Regions from separate parts of the Paracoccus simplex genome, predicted to be linked through region 2. Evidence: riboswitches for the same ligand, from Rfam matches in the RefSeq annotation. Region 2 holds a riboswitch; each other region holds the start of a gene.
What was found. A riboswitch is a leader RNA that binds a small molecule or an ion and turns the genes downstream of it on or off. The one in region 2 is predicted to bind thiamine pyrophosphate.

Region 1: another riboswitch for thiamine pyrophosphate. It lies ahead of thiC (phosphomethylpyrimidine synthase ThiC); the one in region 2 lies ahead of ACFOMP_RS16380 (TenA family protein).
Region 3: another riboswitch for thiamine pyrophosphate. It lies ahead of thiD (bifunctional hydroxymethylpyrimidine kinase/phosphomethylpyrimidine kinase); the one in region 2 lies ahead of ACFOMP_RS16380 (TenA family protein).

The regions. Positions count from the first base shown of each region.
Region 1 covers NZ_JBHRXE010000037.1:164,406-168,547, reverse strand. Annotated here, with positions in the region: gene smpB (SsrA-binding protein SmpB) at 1-183, opposite strand, end outside; gene thiC (phosphomethylpyrimidine synthase ThiC) at 259-2,058, opposite strand; TPP riboswitch at 2,141-2,260, opposite strand; gene ACFOMP_RS13590 (ABC-type transport auxiliary lipoprotein family protein) at 2,363-2,989, opposite strand; gene ACFOMP_RS13585 (MlaD family protein) at 2,999-4,142, opposite strand, start outside.
Region 2 covers NZ_JBHRXE010000047.1:71,795-75,936, forward strand. Annotated here, with positions in the region: gene ACFOMP_RS16370 (SPFH domain-containing protein) at 1-425, shown strand, start outside; gene ACFOMP_RS16375 (AI-2E family transporter) at 517-1,710, opposite strand; TPP riboswitch at 1,892-2,007, shown strand; gene ACFOMP_RS16380 (TenA family protein) at 2,086-2,727, shown strand; gene ACFOMP_RS16385 (NUDIX hydrolase) at 2,731-3,204, opposite strand; gene ACFOMP_RS16390 (FYDLN acid domain-containing protein) at 3,276-3,599, opposite strand; gene ACFOMP_RS16395 (M48 family metallopeptidase) at 3,749-4,142, shown strand, end outside.
Region 3 covers NZ_JBHRXE010000063.1:43,768-47,909, reverse strand. Annotated here, with positions in the region: gene ACFOMP_RS18935 (HAD family hydrolase) at 1-32, opposite strand, end outside; gene ACFOMP_RS18930 (nucleotide sugar dehydrogenase) at 192-1,358, shown strand; TPP riboswitch at 1,434-1,538, shown strand; gene thiD (bifunctional hydroxymethylpyrimidine kinase/phosphomethylpyrimidine kinase) at 1,611-2,438, shown strand; gene ACFOMP_RS18920 (FAD-dependent oxidoreductase) at 2,435-3,412, shown strand; gene thiS (sulfur carrier protein ThiS) at 3,396-3,593, shown strand; gene ACFOMP_RS18910 (thiazole synthase) at 3,595-4,142, shown strand, end outside.

The DNA.
Region 1 (4,142 bases), on a different contig from region 2:
CAATTCGCCATTCTCGACCGAGGCATAGCTTTCGGCGATGTTCGACTGGCCGGTGCGCAGGCTTTTCACCTCGGAGCCGGTCAGCACGATGCCGACCTCGAGATCGCTTTCGATGAAGTAATCGAAGCGCGCCCGGCGGTTCTCGGCGATGATCTTGTAGTTCGGGTCGGATTTCGTGGCCATGATCGGGCAGAGATAGGGCGGGGCGCCGCGCCTGTAAAGGCTCGGCATCGCCCCGCCCTCTGGGGGCCGCGCCCGTTACGCCTCCTGCGGGGCGGGGATGTAGAGATCGCCGCCCTCGCGGTATTTGCGCGCCATGGCGGCCATGCCCTCTTTCTGCGCCTCGGCGCGGATGTCGTGGGAAATCCGCATCGAGCAGAATTTCGGCCCGCACATCGAACAGAAATGCGCCAGCTTGTGCGCCTCCTTCGGCAGGGTCTGGTCGTGGAAGGCGCGCGCGGTATCGGGGTCCAAAGACAGGTTGAACTGGTCCTCCCAGCGGAACTCGAAGCGGGCCCGCGACAGGGCGTCGTCCCGGGTTCTGGCCGCCGGATGGCCCTTGGCCAGATCGGCGGCATGGGCGGCGATCTTGTAGGTGATGACGCCGGTCTTGACGTCGTCGCGATCCGGCAGGCCCAGATGCTCCTTGGGGGTGACGTAGCACAGCATCGCCGTGCCGAACCAGCCGATCATCGCCGCGCCGATGCCGCTGGTGATATGGTCATAGCCCGGCGCGATGTCGGTGGTCAGCGGCCCGAGCGTGTAGAAGGGCGCCTCGCCGCAGATGGCCAGCTGCTTGTCCATGTTCTCCTTGATCTTGTGCATGGGCACATGGCCGGGCCCCTCGATCATCACCTGGCAATCGCGGGCCCAGGCGATGCGCGTCAGTTCGCCCAGCGTCTCCAGTTCGGCGAATTGCGCGGCGTCGTTGGCATCGGCGATCGAGCCCGGCCGCAGCCCGTCGCCCAGGCTGAAGGACACGTCATAGGCGCGGCAGATGTCGCAGATCTCCTCGAAATGCTCATAGAGGAAACTTTCGCGGTGATGGTGCAGGCACCATTTCGCCATGATCGAGCCGCCGCGCGAGACGATGCCGGTGACCCGGTCCACGGTCAGCGGGATATGGGGCAGCCTCAGCCCGGCATGGATGGTGAAATAATCCACGCCCTGTTCGGCCTGTTCGATCAGCGTGTCGCGGAAGACTTCCCAGCTCAGCTCCTCGGCCATGCCGCCGACCTTCTCCAGCGCCTGATAGAGCGGCACCGTGCCGATGGGCACCGGGCTGTTGCGGATGATCCATTCGCGGATGTTGTGGATGTTGCGCCCGGTCGACAGATCCATCACCGTGTCGGCGCCCCAGCGGATCGCCCAGACCATCTTTTCCACCTCCTCGGCCATCGAGGAGGTGACGGCGGAATTGCCGATATTGGCGTTGATCTTGACCAGGAAGTTGCGGCCGATCGCCATCGGCTCCAGTTCGGGGTGGTTGATGTTGGCCGGGATGATCGCCCGGCCGCACGCCACCTCGTCGCGGACGAATTCGGGGGTCACGAAATCCGGCACGGCGGCGCCGAAGCTCTCGCCGTCGCGCGCCAGCTTCTCACGGATCGCCTTGCGGCCCAGATTCTCGCGGATCGCCACGAATTCCATCTCGGGGGTGACGATGCCGGCGCGGGCATAGGCAAGCTGGGTGACGGCCCGGTCGCCCTGCGCCCGCAGCGGGCGGTGGCGGATGGGAAATTCAGGCGTCAGCCGGTCGCCGGAAACGAAGCCGTTATCCTCGGGTTTCACATGCCGCCCGTCATAGGATTCCACGTCGCCGCGCGCCATGATCCAGCTGTCGCGCGGGCGGGGCAGGCCGCGCTCGATGGCGATCTCGGCGCCGGGATCGGTATAGGGCCCCGAGGAATCATAGACCGTCACCGGCGGCTCGCCGGCGCTGGGATGCAGCGCGATCTGGCGCATCGGCACGCGGATGTCGGAATGGATCTCGCCCGGTCGGAAGACCTTGGTCGAGGCGGGCAGCGGTCCGGTGGTCACGGTCGGGGTAGTGGTCATGTCAGGCTCCTCGCTTTCGCTAGCATGGAGACCCAGCACGGACTGGAAGGGGGAAGAATACCCGCCGGACCGATAGCCGGCCGCAAGGGCATCCGCACCATCCCTACGCCAGTATGAACTGGATCAGGTTCGACGGGTCCCTGCGCTGCCTTGCGGCCCAGCAGTATCTCAGCCCCTTGTCGGGGCCCCCCAGGTGAGAGCCGGAGAATGCCCACTTGTCGCCCGGCTTGTCAATCGCCGGTGAAGGGGCGGCCGGGCTTCGGCTGCCGAAACCGCGCCGGCGCGGCCGGGCCGGCGGAAAACCTCAGCGGCAGCGGGCGGGATTGACGCCCACCGCGCGCAGGCCCCAGTCGGTCATCTGCGCCACCAACTGCTGGCCCGCCGCGTCGAAGGCCGGGATCAGGTCGTCGGTTTTCGTGCTCGGCGCGTCGGCCGTGGCCGCGAAATGGCCGCGCGCGACCACGCTGGCATCCATCTCGCGCACCATCTGCGCGTCCACGGTCAGCCTGATCACCGCGCCCTTGCCCGAAACCTCGGCGTTGAAATCCTGCACCTCGGAGATCAGCGCGTAATCCCCCGCCGTGCCCAGCGGCGCGCGGCCGACATGGGTGAAGGCGTCATAGCTGCCGAAGGCGCGCACCAGCAGGGTCTGCAGGGCCACCGGCACCGTGTCGCCCCAGCGCGCATCGGGCAGGTATTGCGTCTGCAACTGGTTCGGGCGGATCATGATGCGGTCGGTGTCCAACGTGCCGCGCGCCTTGGGGGGCTCGATCACCAGTTCGGCCAGCCGGCCGCGGCCGCAGCTTCGCGGCGCCTCGGAAGGCGGGCGCAGCTCGAACACGTCGCGGTCGGGCTCGCCCTCCAGCGCCTTCAGCGCGGCGCAGCCCGGCAGGGTCAGGGTCAGGGCGAGAAGGGCGGCGGTCAGACGCATGGCGGCTCCTTAACGGCGGAACTCGGGAACCCGCGGCCCCGAGAAGACTTGCGACGGGTTGCGCCTCAGCGCCGAGACCAGCTCGTTCACGTTGCCCACCAGCCCGCGCAGATCGCTGGCCATGCGGGTGAATTGCGGCAGTCCCTCGCGGGTGAAAGCCTGCACCGGGCCGCGGGTGCTGTCCAGCATCCCGCGCAGGCTGGCGAAGGCGGCCTCGGCGCTGCCGGCGGCATCGCGCAGCCGCTCGGTGATCTCGGGCAGGTCGGCGACCACGCGGTCGATGGCCTCGTTCGCCTTGGCCAGGGTGGCGCGCAGGTCGGCCACCACCGGCTCGACATTGCTGTTCATCACCCGGTCGGCGCTGTCGAAGGCGCGCTCGGCCGAGGCGAGCGTGCGGTTTCCCACCGCCAGCGCCGCGTCGAGGCTGTCGAGGCTTTTGTCCGCGCGCGCGCTCAGCCGCGCCAGGTCGGTCTGCAGCGTGGTGGCGGTCTGGTCCAGGCGCTGCGTCAGGCTGCGCAGGTCGCCCGAGACATAGGCGCGCACCTCGTCCAGCGTCGCGGTGCCGGAATCCAGCGCCCGGTCGGCCTTGCCGGCGGTCTCGTCAAACTTGGCCAGCGCGCTGTCGGCATTGCCCAGCGTCGTCTCGGCCGCCGCGGAAAGCCCGTCCAGTCGCTCGCCGAAGGCCGAGATGTCCGCCGCCGCCGAGGCGATGGAATCGGTGGCCGCGGTCACGTCGGCCAGGGCCTTGTCCAGGTTGGCGCTGGAGCGTTCCACATTGTCCAGGATGTTGCGCACCCGGCTCTGGTTGTCGTCGCCCAGAAGCTGGGTCATCTGCTCGGCCACGGTGTTCAGCCGCGAGATCATCTCGGGCCCCTGGTCCGACAGGGTCTGCAGGGCCGAGCGGTTGGCCGGGATCACCGGGATGCCGTCCGGTTGCGCCTCGCGCAGCAGCGGCGCGTCGGGGCTGCCGGCGGTGATCGCGACATTCGAGACGCCGGTGACGCCCTGGATCTCGATCGAGGCGCGGGAATTGGTATGCACCGGCGTATCCTCGGCCAGCTCGACGCGCACCCGCACGGCGCCGTTCTCATCCCCGGCCAGCTGCATGTCCACCACCTTGCCCACCGAAAGCCCGGCGAAGGTCACCTCGGAG
Region 2 (4,142 bases):
ACGCCATCTATGCCGATGCCTTCGGCCGCGATCCCGAGTTCTTCGCCTTCACCCGCTCGATGACCTCCTATGAACGGGCGCTGCGGGGCGAGAACAGTTCGCTGGTGATCCAGCCGCAAGGCGAGTTCTTCGACTATCTGCGCAATGACGGGTCCGAGCGTGCCAACCCGGTGCCGGCGCCGGCCCCCAAGGCCGGAGCCGAGACCGGGGCCGAGACCGGGACCGAGACCGGGGCCGAGGACCCTGCGGCCGAGACCGAGGGCGCGTTGCAGCCGGGCGAGACGCCCGCGCCGACCGAGACCAATCGCGAGGGCCAGCCGCTCGGCTCGAATGCGGGGGTGACGCTGACGCCGCTGCCCGAAACCCTGGCGAGCCCACCGCAAGAGGAATCGGTGGTGCCGCCGGCGCCGGCGCCGGCGGACTGAACCGCGGCCGACGACGAAAGAAACGGCGGGGCGCCTTCTGGGCGCCCCGCCTTTTTCATGCCGCAACGGTCCGGACCGGGTTCAGTCGGGTTCAGTCGGGTTCGGCCAGCAGGCTGTTGCGGCGCGTCTCGTCCTCGGCGATCTCGCGCTGCCATTCCCGCCAGATCGAGACCAGCAGCGCCATCAGCACCGGTCCGACGAACAGGCCGACGATGCCCAAGGTCTTCACCCCGCCGATCAGCCCGAAGAAGGTCGGCAGGAAGGGCAGTTTCACCGGCCCGCCGACCAGAACCGGACGGATGGTCTTGTCGACGACGAACAGCTCGCAGGTGCCCCAGATGAACAGCGCCGCGCCCTCGACCGGCGAGCCGCTGGCGGCCAGGTAGATCGAAACCAGCGTGAAGCTGAGCGGCGCGCCGCCGGGGATCAGCGCCATGAAGCCAGTGATGACCCCGAAGGTCACCGGCGAGGGCACGCCGGCCAGCCAATAGGCCAGACCCAGCACCACCCCCTCGCCGATGGCGATCAGCGTCATGCCGGTCACGGTCGAGCTGATGGTGGCCGGAACCACCCGCGACAGCCGGCTCCAGCGGTCCGGCAGGATGCGTCGGCCGACGCGGTCCACCTGCGCGACGATCCGGTCGCCGTCGCGGTAAAGCACGAACAGCGTGATCAGCATGAACAGCAGCGTCAGCGCCAGATGGAAGGCCAGCGAGCCCGCCGTCACCGCGCCGCGATAGATCGCGCCGATATTCGAGCCGCTGACCAGTTGCACGATCTCGCTGATCCCGCCGGGCCGGCCGATATAGGTCTGCCAGTTCTCGTTCAGCCAGTCGCCGATCTGCGGCAGATCGACCATCCAGGCCGGCGTGGGCGCCCCGGCGCTGTTGACCAGGATCGCCCAGTTGATCCAGTCCCGCAATTCGCGGAAGGCATAGACCAGCGCCAGGGTCAGCGGCACCACCAGGAAACAGACCAGCACCAGCACCAGCAGCGCCGCGGCTCCGGTACGGCCCAGGTTCAACCGGAAGGCGGCGCGGTTGCGCAGCGGCCAACTGGCCAGCGCGATCACCATCGCCGCCAGCACCGGCACCAGGAAGCCGTGGAAGAAATAGATCGAGGCCGCGACGATGGCCAGCAGCAGCCAGCGCGCGGCCGAGATATTGGTCACCAGGGGCGGGCGATGCAGCCGCAACCCGGTCTGCCTGGCATGTTCGCCGCGCTGCGTCTGCTGCTCTGCGAATTCGGTCCTGCGTTGTCGGTCCGGCATATCGCCTGTGGTCATTGTCTCCGGTCCTGGTTCGGCGCCGGCCGGCGCGTCATGCTGCAACGAGATAACAGATCGCCCGCCGCTGCAAGCCGGAATGCCGGCGCAAGGCGGGCGGACGCGGCAAGGCGCGCTCACGATCCTGTGGACCACGGGCATGTCAGGGGCGTGACAGCGCCGGCCGGCGCGGCTAGGGTCGCGCCCGACCAAGGGGAGTCCCGGCAAGGGGCTGAGAGACTGCAGGCACAAGCGGCGCGGTGACCCTTAGAACCTGATCCGGATCATGCCGGCGAAGGGATGGTATGGACCTGTCTGCCCCATGCCTCTCCCTGGCCGGCCTCACCCGCGAGGCCATGACGGAAAGCCGGTCTCGCCCCATGACAGGAGGACAGCATGTCCGAACGTTTCTCTGAAATCCTGCGCCGCGAATGCGCCGCCGACTGGACGGCGGCCACCGGCCACCGCTTCGTGACCGACCTGTGCGACGGCAGCATCGCCGATGCGACGATGGCGGCTTATCTGGTTCAGGACCACCGTTTCCTCGACGCCTTCCTGACGCTTCTGGGTGCGGCCATCGCCTCGGCCGACCGTTTCGAATCGCGGCTGCGCTTCGGCCGCTTCGCCGGCATGGTCTCGGGCGAGGAGAACGACTATTTCCTGCGCGCCTTCGCGGCGCTCGGCGTCAGCGAGACGCAGCGGGCCGCCATTCCCGACAAGCCGCCCACCGCCGGTTTCCAGGCGCTGATGCGCGAGGCGGCGGCGACGCGCGCCTATCCCGCCGTGCTGGCGGTGCTGGCGGTGGCCGAGGGGCTCTATCTCGACTGGGCGCGCCGGGCGCCGCAGCCGCTGCCCGAGAACTTCGTCCATGCCGAATGGATCACCCTGCACGATAATCCCTTCTTCCGGGATTTCGTCGCTTTCCTGCAGGCCGAACTGGATCGCACCGACCCCGCCGCGGCCGGGCAGGCCCGCGATTTCTTCCGCCGCGCGGTGCGGCTGGAGGTGGAGTTCTTCGACGCGGCCTATCAGCCCTAGCCGTCAATCCCCGACGATCTCGACCGGAAGCGGGCCAGCCGGCGGCCCGTTTTCCCGATAGTCCAGCACGATGCGCCGCAGCGCCGCCGGCGCGATGCGCTCGGCGCTGTGCCGCAGTTCGGACAGGCGCCACCAGCGGAACTCGCGGATCCTGCCGGCCTCGGGCGCGGCCTGGACGGCGGGGCGAAAGGCGGCGGTCTCGATCAGGAAGTAATCCTCGGACTGCCGCCAGCGGCGCTGGCCCAGCGTCATCGTCACCTGGCGGCGCCAGACCAGCGGGCCGGGGGCGGGCAGGGCGAAGCCCAACTCCTCCATCAGCTCGCGGCGCAAGCTCACCTCGGCGGTCTCACCCGGCTCGGTGCCGCCGCCGGGGGTGATCCACCAGTCGCCGCTGCCGTAATCCACCCGCATCAGCAGCACCCGGTCATCGGGCGTCAGCAGGATGGCACGCATGGCCTGCCTGTCGATGATCCGCATGGCGCCCCCGAGCCAAGGAAAAGCCCCGGTCCGGCGGATGCCGTCCGGGGCCGCTGTCGCATTGGCGAGGATTATTCCTCGTCGCTGTCCGGCACGTCGGCGATATCGTCCAGCGACACGTCGCCGTCATCGTCGTCATCGTCCAGCAGATCATCGTCCAGATCGCCGGTATCGGCGTCATCGTCCAGATCGTCGTCATCGACCAGTTCGTTCTGATCCTCGTTCCGCGCCGCGGTCTTTTCCGAGATCAGCGAGCGCGACCGGCCGTTGGTCAGGCTTTCCACGGTGAATTCCGCGCCGCAGGCCGGGCAGGTCATCGGGTCGTTTCTCAAGTCGTAGAAGCGTGTGGCGCAATGGGGGCAAAGGCGTTTCGTGCCCCATTCCTCTTTGGGCATGGTATTCTCTTTTTCTGCCGCGTTCAGGTAAATCCGCTGTCCCCTGCCATAGCCGGGCGGGGCTGTCAAAGCCTTTTCCCCTTGCGGGCGGGTGGCGGTGCAGGGGAAAGATGGAGCAACAGGCAGGCCGTCGCAAGATGCGGGACAAGATGGACAGGATTCTGGTCGGAGGCGACATCCCGGTGACGCTGCGGCGCTCGGCCCGGGCGCGGCGCATGACGCTGCGCGTGGCGCGGGCGGGCGGCGAGGTGGTGCTGACCCTGCCCAGCCGCGCCAGCCTTTCCGACGGCCGCGCCTTTGCCGAGTCGCGGGCGGGATGGCTGCGCCGCACCCGGGCCGGGATGCCGGCGCTGCAGCGGGCCGAGCACGGCGCGCTGCTGCCGGTCGAGGGTCGGCTGCGCCGCATCACCCCGGCCGAGACCCGGCGCGTCGCGCTGACCGAGGAGGCGCTGCTGGTGCCGCTCGGCCGGCCGGCCGGCGTGGTGGTCGAGGCCTGGCTGAAGCACCTGGCCCAGGCCCGGCTGGTCGCGGCCTGCGACCGCC
Region 3 (4,142 bases), on a different contig from region 2:
ACCCCGCCCAGGTCGAAGATCACGTGTTTCATCGCTTGCCTTTCCTCGCCTTCGGCTCTGCTGCCGCCATCTAATCGGGAAAGGCCGCACGATCCATGACAAAGGCGCCGATCTGCCGGCCGGGCACGCACCCGCTTCTGCAGGGCCGTAACCCGTGCTAAGCCGGTGCGAAACGCAGGAAGGCGGAACAGATGACGATTGCGGTTGCCGGGCTGGGCTATGTGGGCATGTCGGTCGCCGTGCTGCTGGCGCAGCATCACCAGGTCATGGCGCTGGATGTGGACGCCGCCCGGGTGGCCCAGGTGAACGGGGGCCGCTCGCCCATCGAGGATGCCGACATCTCGGCCTGGCTGGCCGGGAAACCGCTGAAGCTGCGCGCGACCGACGACGCGGCCGAGGCGCTGGCGGGGGCGGAATTCGTCATCATCGCCACGCCGACGAATTACGATTCGCGCTCGAACCGCTTCGACACTTCCAGCGTCGAAAGCGTGATCGCACTGGCCCGCCGCCACGCGCCGCAAGCCACCATCGTCGTCAAGTCCACCGTGCCGGTGGGCTTCACCCAGCGCATGCGGGACGAGACCGGCCATGCGGGCATCCTGTTCTCGCCCGAATTCCTGCGCGAGGGGCGGGCGCTTTACGACAACCTGCATCCCTCGCGCATCGTGGTCGGCGACCACGGCCCGGCGGCGCAGCGGCTGGCCGAGCTGCTGGCCGAGGGCGCGATCCGCAAGGACATGCCGGTGCTGTTCACCGGCTCGACCGAGGCCGAGGCGATCAAGCTGTTCTCGAACACCTACCTTGCCATGCGCGTCGCCTATTTCAACGAGCTGGACAGCTATGCCGTGGCGCGCGGTCTCGACCCGCGCGAGATCATCGAGGGCGTCGGCCTCGACCCGCGCATCGGCGACCATTACAACAATCCCAGCTTCGGCTATGGCGGCTACTGCCTGCCCAAGGACACCAAGCAATTGCTGGCCAATTACGACCAGGTGCCGCAAAGCCTGATCGCGGCGGTGGTGGACAGCAACCGCACCCGCAAGGATTTCATCGCCGAGCAGATCATCGCCCGCAAGCCCCGGCTGGTCGGCGTCTATCGGCTGGTGATGAAGGCGGGTTCCGACAATTACCGCGACAGCTCGATCCAGGGCATCATGAAGCGGATCAAGGCCAGGGGCATCCCCTGCATCGTCTACGAACCCGTGCTGACCGGCGAGGATTTCTTCAACAGCCCGGTGGTGCGCGACCTGGACGCCTTCAAGGCCCGGGCCGACCTGATCATCGCCAACCGCCAGTCGCCCGAGCTGGCCGACGTGCGGGACAAGGTTTACACCCGCGACCTGTTCGGCCGCGACTGACCCGCCGACTGGAACCGGCCGACCGGAACCGGCCCTTGCAAAGCCGGCGGCCAAGGCCTAGTGTCCCGCGCACGACTTATACACTTGGGGAGTCCCGCGACGGGGCTGAGAGGTGCCGGGCACCGACCCATCGAACCTGATCCGGGTCATGCCGGCGGAGGGAAGGGTAGAGTGTCGCGGCAGAACCCGTGCATCGGCCGCCACCCGTCCCCTTTCCCGACGCCCGGCAGCCCGGCGCATGAAAGGCGGGCCATGTCGGGATTGCAGCCCTATCCCATCGCGCTGACCATCGCCGGCTCGGACAGCGGCGGCGGCGCCGGAATCCAGGCCGACCTGAAAAGCTTCTCGGCCCTCGGCGTCTATGGCGCCTCTGTGATCACAGCGATCACCGCGCAGAACACCCGCACCGTCGCGGCGGTCGAGGCGGTCAGCCCCGCCATGGTCGCGGCGCAGATCGACGCGGTTTTCGGCGATCTCGAGGTGCGCGCCGTCAAGATCGGCATGGTCGGCGGCGCGGATGTGATCACAGTCGTCGCCGACCGGCTGGCGGCGCTGCTGGCCGACAACCCGGTGCCGGTGGTGCTGGACCCGGTGATGGTGGCGAAATCCGGCGACGCGCTCTTGGCCGAGGCAGCGGTCGCGGCGCTGCGCGAGCAGCTGATCCCGCTGGCGACGGTGCTGACCCCGAACCTGCCCGAGGCGGCGCAGCTTCTGGGGCGCGATCCCGCCGCGACGCCCGAAGCGATGCGCCGGCAGGGCGAGGCGCTCCGCGCCCTCGGTGCGGCCCATGTGCTGATGAAGGGCGGCCACGCGACCGAGGATACCTGCACCGACCTGCTGGTCGGGCCGCAGCCGCTGGTCCTGACCGCGCCGCGCCAGCAGACCCACAACACCCACGGCACCGGCTGCTCGCTGTCCTCGGCCATCGCGGCGGGGCTGGCGCAGGGCATGACGGTGCCCGATGCCGTGACCCGCGCCCATGGCTGGCTGCAAGGCGCCATCGCCGCCGCCGATGAGCTGTCGGTGGGGCTGGGCCATGGCCCGGTGCATCATTTCCACGCGCTCTGGAGACGGACATGACTGCGATCACCATTCTGGGCGCCGGGGTGATGGGGCTGTGTATCGCCACCGAACTGGCGGCGCGCGGCACCCTGCCCCGGATCATCGACCCGGCCGGCAAACCCGGCTCGCAGGCCTGCAGCTGGCGCGCCGGCGGCATGCTGGCGCCCTATTGCGAGGCCGAAAGCGCCGAACCGGTGGTGCTGCGGCTCGGCCTCGACGCCGCCGATTGGTGGCAGGCGCAGGGCGCCGAGGTCATCCGCCGCGGCACGCTGGTGCTGGCGCCGTCGCGCGATCGGGCGGAACTCGACCGCTTCGCCCGCCTGACCCAGACGCATCGGCCGGTGAGCGGCGACGACATCGCGACGCTCGAGCCGGAACTGGCCGGCCGCTTCCCGCGCGGGCTGCATTTCGCCACCGAGGCGCATCTGAACCCGCGCGCCGCGCTGCTGGCCCTGCGCGACCGGCTCGAGGCGCAGGGCATCCGCATCGAAACCGAGGGCACGCCCGCCGGCATGGTGGTCGATGCCCGCGGCCTGGCCGCCCGCGACCAGCTTCCCGACCTGCGCGGCGTGCGCGGCGAGATGCTGGTGATCCGCTGCCCCGAGGTGACGCTGACCCGCACCATCCGCCTGCTGCATCCGCGCATCCCCCTATATCTTGTTCCGCGAGGGGATGGCGTCTACATGATCGGCGCCACCATGCTGGAGACGGGCGGCAAGTATCGCGTCACCGCCCGCTCGGCGGTCGAGATGCTCTCTGCCGCCTATGCCCTGCATCCCGGCTTTGCCGAGGCCGAGATCCTGGAGCTCGGCTCGGATGCGCGACCGGCCTTTCCCGACAACCTGCCCCGCCTGCGCCGGCGCGGCGACACGCTTTACGCAAACGGCCTTTACCGCCACGGCTATCTTCTGGCCCCCGCCGTGGCCCGCATGGCCGCCGACTACCTTATCGAGGGCCGGAAACCGGAGTTCATGGATGAAGATCACCCTTAACGGAGCGGCGCGCGACCTGACCGGCCCGACCGTGCAGGACGCGCTGGCCGAGATCGGTCTGGGCGCGGCCAAGGTGGCGACGGCGCTGAACGGCGCCTTCCTGCCCGCCGCCGCCCGGCCCGCAACCACGCTGAAGGATGGCGACGCGCTGGAAGTCGTGGCGCCGATGCAGGGGGGCTGAAATGCCGGTCTTTTACGGAACCGAAGTCGCAAGCCCGCTGATGCTGGGCACGGCGCAATACCCGTCGCCCGCCATCATGGCGCAGGCGTTCCGCGCCTCGGGCGCCGGCATCGCCACGGTCAGCCTGCGGCGCGAAGGCGGCGCCGGGCAGGATTTCCACCGGCTTATCAAGGAGCTGGGCGTCCCCGTCCTGCCCAATACCGCCGGCTGCCATTCGGTGCGCGAGGCGGTGACGACCGCGCAGATGGCGCGCGAGCTGTTCGGGACCCCCTGGATCAAGCTGGAAGTCATCCGCGACGACGACACGCTCTGCCCCGACGTGATGGCGCTGGTCGAGGCGGCGCGGCTGCTGTCCGAAGACGGCTTCCAGGTGTTTCCCTATTGCACCGAGGACCTGTCGGTCTGCGGCCGGCTGCTGGATGCGGGCTGCGCGGTGCTGATGCCCTGGGGCGCGCCCATCGGCTCGGGCCGGGGGCTGAACAACCCCTATGGCCTTCGCAGCCTCAGGGCGCATTTCCCCGATGTGCCGCTGGTGGTGGATGCCGGCAT